Priestia megaterium: one gene and its partner. The protein of the gene in region 2 binds, or shares a complex with, the protein of the main gene of each other region. Links are inferred from orthologs where the notes say so. Each region holds a gene or a part of one and is shown on either strand. Other genes may lie near its edges.

Evidence for each region. Proteins that work in one complex are often made in the same cells at the same time.
Region 1: the proteins of uvrA (region 2) and mfd are in contact, whole or in part, in a crystal structure (PDB 4DFC), measured with the Escherichia coli proteins. The link is inferred for Priestia megaterium from one-to-one orthologs.

The regions. Positions count from the first base shown.
Region 1 is NZ_CP023317.1:51,140-55,247, forward strand. It holds mfd (transcription-repair coupling factor), read left to right. Parts: upstream 1-377; coding sequence 378-3,908; downstream 3,909-4,108. Other genes in the region: pth (aminoacyl-tRNA hydrolase), read left to right, coding at 1-18; CEQ83_RS00280 (anti-sigma-F factor Fin), read left to right, coding at 78-308. UniProt on the Escherichia coli protein: Couples transcription and DNA repair by recognizing RNA polymerase (RNAP) stalled at DNA lesions. Mediates ATP-dependent release of RNAP and its truncated transcript from the DNA, and recruitment of nucleotide excision repair machinery to the damaged site.
Region 2 is NZ_CP023317.1:4,809,145-4,813,759, forward strand. The notes cover bases 1,214-4,615. They hold uvrA (excinuclease ABC subunit UvrA), read right to left. Parts: upstream 4,291-4,615; coding sequence 1,414-4,290; downstream 1,214-1,413. Other genes in these bases: CEQ83_RS24730 (hypothetical protein), read right to left, coding at 1,214-1,326; uvrB (excinuclease ABC subunit UvrB), read right to left, coding at 4,297-4,615. Also shown: CEQ83_RS24725 (DUF4097 family beta strand repeat-containing protein), read right to left, coding at 1-976; more of CEQ83_RS24730, read right to left, coding at 1,015-1,213. UniProt on the Escherichia coli protein: The UvrABC repair system catalyzes the recognition and processing of DNA lesions. UvrA is an ATPase and a DNA-binding protein. A damage recognition complex composed of 2 UvrA and 2 UvrB subunits scans DNA for abnormalities.

The DNA.
Region 1 (4,108 bases), 4.8 Mb from region 2 along the record:
ATGAATCGCTATAATTAAGCAGAATAAAATTTCTCTCAATCGTCCATACTAACACTAAAAGATTTGGGAGGATTTGTATGTCTATTCATTATTTCTGTAGACATTGTGGCGCAAAAGTCGGTATGATAGAAAAGACAGCTCACAATACAGAAGCACTCGGTTTTAATCACCTGACCGCAGATGAACGAAAAGACTTTATTCACTACCATAATAGTGGAGACATCGTGGTTAAAATTATTTGTGAAGACTGTCAAGAAGCGCTAGAACGAAATCCAGACTATCATCAGTACGAAACATTTATACAATAAAAAGCTTTGGTCTCAAACCAAAGCGTTTTTCTGTTTAGTTTAGACATATCATGGGAGGAGGGAATTCCTTTGCGAGGGATTAGACAGCAATTTGAAGAAAATAAAGAAATTGGAGCTGTTGTCAGCAGTTTAGAAGAAGGTTTGAAAGAACAGTTAGTAACGGGAATTTCCGGTTCAGCTCGATCTGTATTAATGGCACTCTTAAATGAGGATAAAAAATACCCCTTATTAGTAGTGACTCATAATTTATATCAAGCCCAAAAAGTGTATGAAGACCTTTTGCACCTTTTACCGGAAAAAGACGTTTTCTTATACCCTGTTAACGATTTAGTTGCTACAGAAGTGGGGATTGCAAGTCCAGAATTAAAGGCTCAGCGAATTGAAGTACTCAATTATTGGAGTCAACATACAGGTGGAGTAGTTGTAACGCCGCTTGCAGGGATTCGAAAGCTGCTACCTCCTAAAGCAAGATGGGAGCAAACGCAGCTGCCGTTTCAAATGGGAATTGACATCGACGTTGATCATTATTTAAAAAGGTTAGTTGAGTTGGGCTATGAGCGGGCATCGATGGTTTCAGCTCCGGGTGAGTTTAGTGTGCGCGGAGGAATAATTGACATCTATCCGTTAACAGAAGAGTTACCTGTCCGAATTGAACTATTTGATACAGAGATTGATTCCATTCGTACTTTTACAATTGAGGATCAACGCTCTCAAGAGCAGTTAAAAGAAATTTCAATCGGCCCTGCTACGGAAATCATTGTGAGCCAAAATGAAGTGGCCCAAGGAATTGAAGAACTAGAAGCACAGCTGGCTTCGACGCTGCAGCAAGTGAAAAACGCAGCGCTAAAAGCTACCTTAACAGAAAATATTAAAGGTGAAATCGAACAGCTGCGTCAAGGTCAACTTCTTGAAAATATGTTCAAGTATTTATCATTCTTTTACGAATCGCCTGCTAGTTTACTAGATTATTTACCAGAAGGTGGCCTTGTCATCTTTGATGAAACAACTCGAATTCAAGAGACGTCTGATCAGCTTGAAACAGAGGAAGCTGAATGGATAACAGAATTATTAGGACAGGGGCAAATTGTTCGAGATGTTCAATTATCTCATAAGCTCCCATCTCTTATTCAGCGAGCAAAACATCAGTTTTTATACTTATCGTTATTTTTGAAGCACGTATCGTATACGAGTCCGCAAAATATTATTAATATTTCATGTAAGCAGATGCAGCAGTTTTACGGCCAAATGAACTTATTAAAAAGTGAAATTGAACGTTGGAAAAATGCTAATTATACGGTAGTCCTCTTAGGAGCAGATAAAGAGCGCGTGAAAAAACTCGAAGGGGTGCTAGCAGATTATGATATTGATTCATCTATTTTAGATGGAAATGGTCAGCTTGTGCCAGGTCTTGTTCAAATTATTGAAGGCGATTTACAAATGGGCTTTGAACTGCCGATGCAAAAATTAGCAGTTTTAACCGAGGAAGAATTGTTTAAAAAACGGATCAAGAAATCAAAGCGTCGTCAAAAGCTTTCCAATGCAGAGCGTATTAAAAGCTATTCAGAGTTAAACGTAGGTGACTATGTCGTTCACGTGAACCACGGTATTGGCCGTTATTTAGGAATGGAAACGTTAGAGATTAACGGTAATCATAAAGATTATATCCATATCAAATATGAAGGCTCTGACAAGCTGTACGTTCCTGTTGAACAGATTGATCAAGTACAAAAATATGTAGGCTCTGAAGGGAAAGAGCCGAAAGTATATAAACTTGGCGGAAATGACTGGAAGAAAGTGAAACGAAAAGTTGAGTCTTCTGTTCAAGACATCGCTGATGACTTAATTAAACTGTATGCAGAGCGCGAAGCAAGTAAAGGTTATGCATTTTCCCCGGATGGCGATTTACAGAGAGAATTTGAAACAGCTTTCCCTTATCAAGAAACCGAAGATCAGCTTCGTTCTGTACAAGAAATTAAAAAGGATATGGAACATGAAAGACCAATGGATCGTCTGCTTTGTGGAGACGTTGGATACGGAAAAACAGAAGTAGCCATTCGTGCTGCGTTTAAAGCTGTGACAGATGGAAAACAAGTGGCTATTTTAGTACCAACCACTATTTTAGCTCAGCAGCATTATGAAACCATCCGTGAGCGTTTTCAAGACTACCCAATTAATATTGGGCTATTGAGCCGCTTTCGCAGCCGTAAACAGCAGCAGGAAACAATTAAAGGGCTAAAAAATGGGACCGTAGATGTAGTGATTGGTACACATCGTTTACTATCTAAAGATGTGATTTATAAGGATTTAGGGTTGTTAGTTATCGATGAAGAGCAACGTTTTGGTGTAACGCACAAGGAAAAAATCAAGCAAATGAAAGCAAACGTTGATGTCCTTACACTTACAGCAACACCTATTCCACGAACATTACATATGTCTATGTTGGGTGTAAGGGATTTGTCTGTTATTGAAACGCCGCCTGAAAATCGTTTTCCGGTTCAAACATATGTAGTGGAGTATAATCCAGTTCTAGTTCGTGAAGCGATTGAGCGTGAGTTAGCGCGTGATGGCCAAGTTTACTTTTTATATAATCGCGTAGAAGATATTGAACGAAAAGCAGAAGAAATTTCGATGCTCGTGCCTGATGCTAGGGTAACGTATGCCCACGGAAAAATGAATGAAACAGAACTCGAAGCGGTTATCTTAAGCTTTTTAGAAGGCGAATATGACGTGATTGTGAGTACAACTATTATCGAAACAGGAGTAGATATTCCAAATGTAAATACGCTCATTGTTAACAATGCTGATAAGATGGGATTATCACAACTGTATCAATTAAGAGGACGCGTAGGTCGTTCAAATCGCGTGGCATATGCGTACTTTACGTATCATAAAGACAAAGTACTGACAGAAGTAGCTGAAAAGCGTCTGCAAGCTATTAAGGAATTTACTGAATTAGGTTCTGGTTTTAAAATTGCTATGCGTGATCTTTCAATACGTGGCGCCGGAAACCTACTGGGTGCTCAGCAGCATGGATTTATCGATTCTGTCGGTTTCGATCTCTATTCACAAATGCTTAAAGAAGCGATAGAGGAAAGACGCGGGTCTGACGGAGAAAGTGTGAAATTTAATGTGGAAATGAATCTGGACTTAGACGCGTATATCCCTGATCAGTACATTACAGACGGCCGCTTGAAAATTGAGATGTATAAGCGCTTTAGAGGAATTGAAGCACTAGAGGATATTCAAGAATTGCAAGATGAAATGATTGATCGTTTTGGGGAGTATCCGGCTGAGGTTGAGTACTTGTTTAAAGTAGCTGAAACAAAAGTATATGCAACGCAGAACCTAGTAGAATCTATTCTTCAGTCAAAACAAGAAATTTCTATTCTGCTTTCTGAAGAAGCGAGCTCAACGATAGACGGCCAAAAATTATTCATGCTAGGTGATCAATTTGGCAGAATGGTCAGCTTAGGTATGGAAGGCAAGAAAGTAAAATTAGTGGTTAACGTAAAAGGACTTGCTCAAAAAGAATGGCTCAATATTGTGTATCAGTTAGTAAAAGGAGTAGCCACTGTTAAAAAAGAACAAGTTACGAATTAAAAAGAAGGCTCATTTTTGAGCCTTCTTTTTATATAGCCGAAATAAAAATGTCCAAATCCCCATGTTTTGGCGGTTTTTTGGACATTTTTTTAATAAAAGCACACTTTTTAACAAAAAAAGAGATGGTTGGTGAATAGAAGTTGTAGAGTGAAGAATACTAACCTCAACAAAGGTGAACCTTTTATCATATAGCCATCAGT
Region 2 (4,615 bases):
CTATTTCCATCTCAGGAAGTGTACACGTAAAATTCCCAAAGTTAGATTTCAAATCTCCATCAACGGAGAGGTGGGACGGCGTATAGAGCGTAATGCTTCCTGTAGTCGTTTTGAAAAATGCTTTTTCAATGCGCTCTCCTTTTAAATACGTATCAATATCCCCGTTAAATGTCTGAACATCAATCTTTTTTGTATCTCCATCAAATTTAACCGTTCCATTGATTGTTTCAAGCTCACATTTCGAAGCGAGTATTCGAGAAAGTTCCATATGCCCGTTTGATGTCTCCATTTCAAGAGAATGGCTATTCACATCGTAAAAGCGGATGGTGCCATTAGCTGTTTTGGCTTTTAGGTCTCGTACGCTTAGTCTTTCCCCATCGATTGAACCATTAAACATACGGAGCTTGACGCGTTCATATTCCATTTCTGGAATATAAATAATCGCTTTCACCTTCATTTGCTTTTGCTGAATTGCAAAGCGCAGTTTGCCATTTTCGATGGAAAATGCGGTATGCTGCAAGAAAGTGCGGCGCGCTTCATCCGAATTCTCTACTTTGTAGATAGCAGCTTCACACTCTATTCGTACTTCTGTACTTCCCCAAGGTCGGAGTTGAACGCTTCCATTTGCTAAATCTACGTCAATCTCTTGAATATATGCTTCTGATTGCTGAAAGATGTGCTGAACGTCAATCGAAGGACCAAAGTTAAAATCTAAATCTCCTTCTTTTACTTTTTTTACCGTTTGATCTACAAATGTAAATAATTTTTCCTTTAAAGAGCTTTGAGATGACTTAGAAGCGTACGTTTTTTTCTGTTTTCCTCCTACATAAGGGGATAGCTCAGCTTTATCAGGCGTAGCATAGTAAGAGTCATTAGCTGAGTCTTTTTCCAGTGAATTCAGCAGGGTTAAAGCCTCATCTACGCTAAGTTTCCCTTCTTCTACCATCTGTAAAATTTGTTTGCGCTTTTCACTCATACCTTCCATCTCCTCTTTACGTTTTAGTCATTTAACTTTTATCTGCTTAATATTTGTATCCCTTTTACAATATTCCATACAAACACAACAACATTAACTAAAGAAACAACAACTAAAGCTACAATTAAAAGAATAAATACCGTTCCACTAGAGCCAGTAAGAGCAGGAAGCAAGAAAAATAAGAACAAGATCGCTGTAGCGATAGGTAATAAATGTGACAAAAATGCAGTTTTTGCATGTTTCTTTACTTCTATGTTATGAACAACAAAATAAATAATAATAGGTAATAAAAATGGTGCAAAGAAAACGCTAAAATAATTTAAGGAAGATAGTATGCGATTTCCTTCCATAATAATCAGCTCCTTATATCATGTATTACGTTTTAATGAGTTAAAAAGTTTCATTCTTTATAAAAAAGACACCAATGCTGGTGTCTTTTAACGAGTTAATGCCTCTGCTTTTTCAACTTTTTTCTCCATACGCTTACGGTCACGTTCTAAAATTGGCTTCAAATAATGGCCCGTATAGGATTCTTTTACTTTCGCCACTTCTTCTGGCGTACCCGTAGCCACAATTTGTCCGCCTTTATCTCCACCTTCAGGCCCTAAATCAAGTAGATAATCAGCTGCTTTGATCACGTCTAAATTATGTTCGATCACTAGAACTGTATCTCCATTTTCAACTAAACGCTGAAGCACTTTTAATAAACGTGCGATATCATCGACATGAAGACCGGTAGTCGGTTCGTCTAAAATGTACAGCGTTCTTCCTGTTGAGCGACGGTGAAGCTCTGAAGCTAACTTTACACGCTGGGCCTCTCCACCCGATAAAGTAGTGGCCGGCTGTCCAAGCGTGATATAGCCAAGTCCTACATCGTAAATGGTCTGCAGCTTCCGCTTAATCTTTGGAATGTTTTCAAAGAAGTGAAGCGCGTCTTCAACTGTCATATCCAACACATCTGAAATGTTTTGATCTTTGTATTTTACTTCTAAAGTTTCCCGGTTATATCGTTTGCCGTGGCAGACTTCGCAAGGAACGTATACATCTGGCAGGAAATGCATTTCGATTTTAATAATACCGTCTCCTCGACAAGCTTCACATCGGCCGCCTTTCACGTTAAAGCTAAAGCGGCCTTTTTTATATCCGCGCACTTTTGCTTCGTTTGTTTGGGCAAATACATCTCGAATGTCATCAAATACACCTGTATAGGTTGCAGGGTTTGAACGAGGCGTACGGCCTATGGGAGACTGATCAATATCAATGACTTTATCTAAATGTTCAATGCCTTTGATTTCTTTATGTTCTCCTGCTTTGCTTTTTGCTTTATGCAGCTTTTGCGCCAATGATTTGTGAAGGATATCATTTACAAGCGTACTCTTACCTGATCCAGATACACCTGTAACAGCTGTGAATACACCTAACGGAAGCTTTGCTTTTACATTTTTTAAATTGTTTTCTTTTGCTCCTATAATTTCAATCATCCGATCTTTATCTATCGAACGTCTTTCGGCTGGAAGTGGAATAAACTTCTCTCCTGATAGATATTGACCCGTTAAGGAATTTTCATCATCCATCACTTCCTGAGGCGTGCCTTGAGAAACAACGGCACCCCCGTGTACGCCGGCTCCTGGTCCGATATCAATTAAATAATCAGCTGCCATCATCGTATCTTCATCATGCTCTACAACAATCAACGTATTTCCAATATCGCGCATGTCTTGCATTGTGCGAATTAAGCGATCGTTGTCACGTTGATGAAGACCGATAGAAGGTTCATCTAAAATATAAAGAACCCCCGTCAAACGAGAACCGATTTGAGTAGCCAAGCGAATGCGCTGCGCTTCCCCTCCTGAAAGAGTTCCAGCAGAGCGGTTCAATGTTAAGTAATCAAGTCCCACGTTAATGAGAAAGCTTAGACGCTCACGAATTTCACGCAGTATCATATCCGCAATCTTCATGTCTTTTTCAGATAAACTGAGACTTTCAAAAAAGTCATATGCTTCTTTTACTGAAAAGCGTGTTGTATCTCCTATATGCTTTTCGTCAATAAGCACCGCTAAGCTTTCGCGTTTTAAACGATTTCCTTTACATTTTGGACAAGCTTGCTGAGCCATGTATTTTTCCATTTGCTCACGGATATAATCAGAACTTGTTTCATGATAACGGCGTTCTACGTTCCGAAGCACACCTTCAAATTCGATATGATTTTCTCTTACTTGGCCAAAATCATTTTCATAGCGAAAATAAATTTTTTCTTTACCGCTGCCATATAATACTTTATCAAATAAATGTTCCGGGATATCTCGAACCGGCACATCCATGTCGATGCCGTAATGTGTACATACGGCTTCAAGCAGCTGCGGATAGTATTGAGAACTTGTTGGCTCCCAAGGTGCAATTGCGTGCTGATGAAGTGTTAAGTCATAGTTAGGAATCACTAAATCTTTATCCACTTCCAATTTCGTTCCTAAACCGTCACACGTTGGACACGCCCCGTACGGACTATTAAATGAAAACATGCGGGGCTCAAGTTCTCCAATGGAGAAGCCACATTTTGGACAAGCATGATGCTCGCTAAAAAGTAATTCTTCCTCACCTATTACATCAATAATTACTTTCCCATCTCCAAGGCGAAGAGCTGATTCCAAAGAGTCCGACAAACGAGCGGCTACACCTTCTTTGACAACAACGCGATCAATCACTACTTCAATGGAGTGCTTTTTGTTTTTTTCCAGTTCAATTTCTTCTGTTATTTCACGCATTTCTCCGTCTACTCGAATGCGAACGTACCCTTCCTTTTTAATATCTTCTAATACTTTTACATGGGTGCCTTTTCGGCCAGATACCACAGGGGCCAGTACTTGAAGTTTTGTACGTTCAGGGTACTCTAAAATTCTATCTACCATTTGCTCAATCGTTTGAGACGTAATTTCAATTCCATGATTAGGACAAATCGGCTTTCCTACACGAGCAAACAAAAGGCGCAAATAGTCATAGATTTCGGTCACAGTTCCGACGGTTGAACGAGGGTTTCGGCTCGTTGTTTTTTGATCGATTGAAATAGCAGGCGACAATCCTTCGATCGAATCTACATCTGGCTTATCCATTTGACCTAAAAACTGTCTTGCATACGCCGAAAGTGACTCGACATAACGTCTTTGTCCTTCAGCATAGATTGTATCGAAAGCTAAAGAAGATTTACCAGAACCTGACAACCCTGTTAATACCACTAATTTGTCTCGCGGGATTTCAATATCGATATTTTTCAAATTGTGGGCTCGTGCACCTTTTACCACGATTTTTTCCATCGCCATGTTTTATCACCCTTCCGCTTTTAATTCTAGAATCAAGTCACGAAGCTCAGCTGCGCGTTCAAAGTTAAGCGCTTTGGCTGCTTCTTTCATTTCTTGTTCCATTTCTTCTACGAGCTTTGCTTTTTCTTTTTTATTGAGTTTATCAAATGCCGGTGCTTCTTCATACGTTTCTGTATCTTCTGCTACTACTGTTGCACGAATTGAGCCTCGAACTTCTTTTTGAATCGTTGTCGGTGTGATACCATGCTCTTCGTTGTAAGCTTCTTGAATACTTCTACGACGCTTGGTCTCATTGATAGCAATGTCCATGGAGTTTGTGATGCGA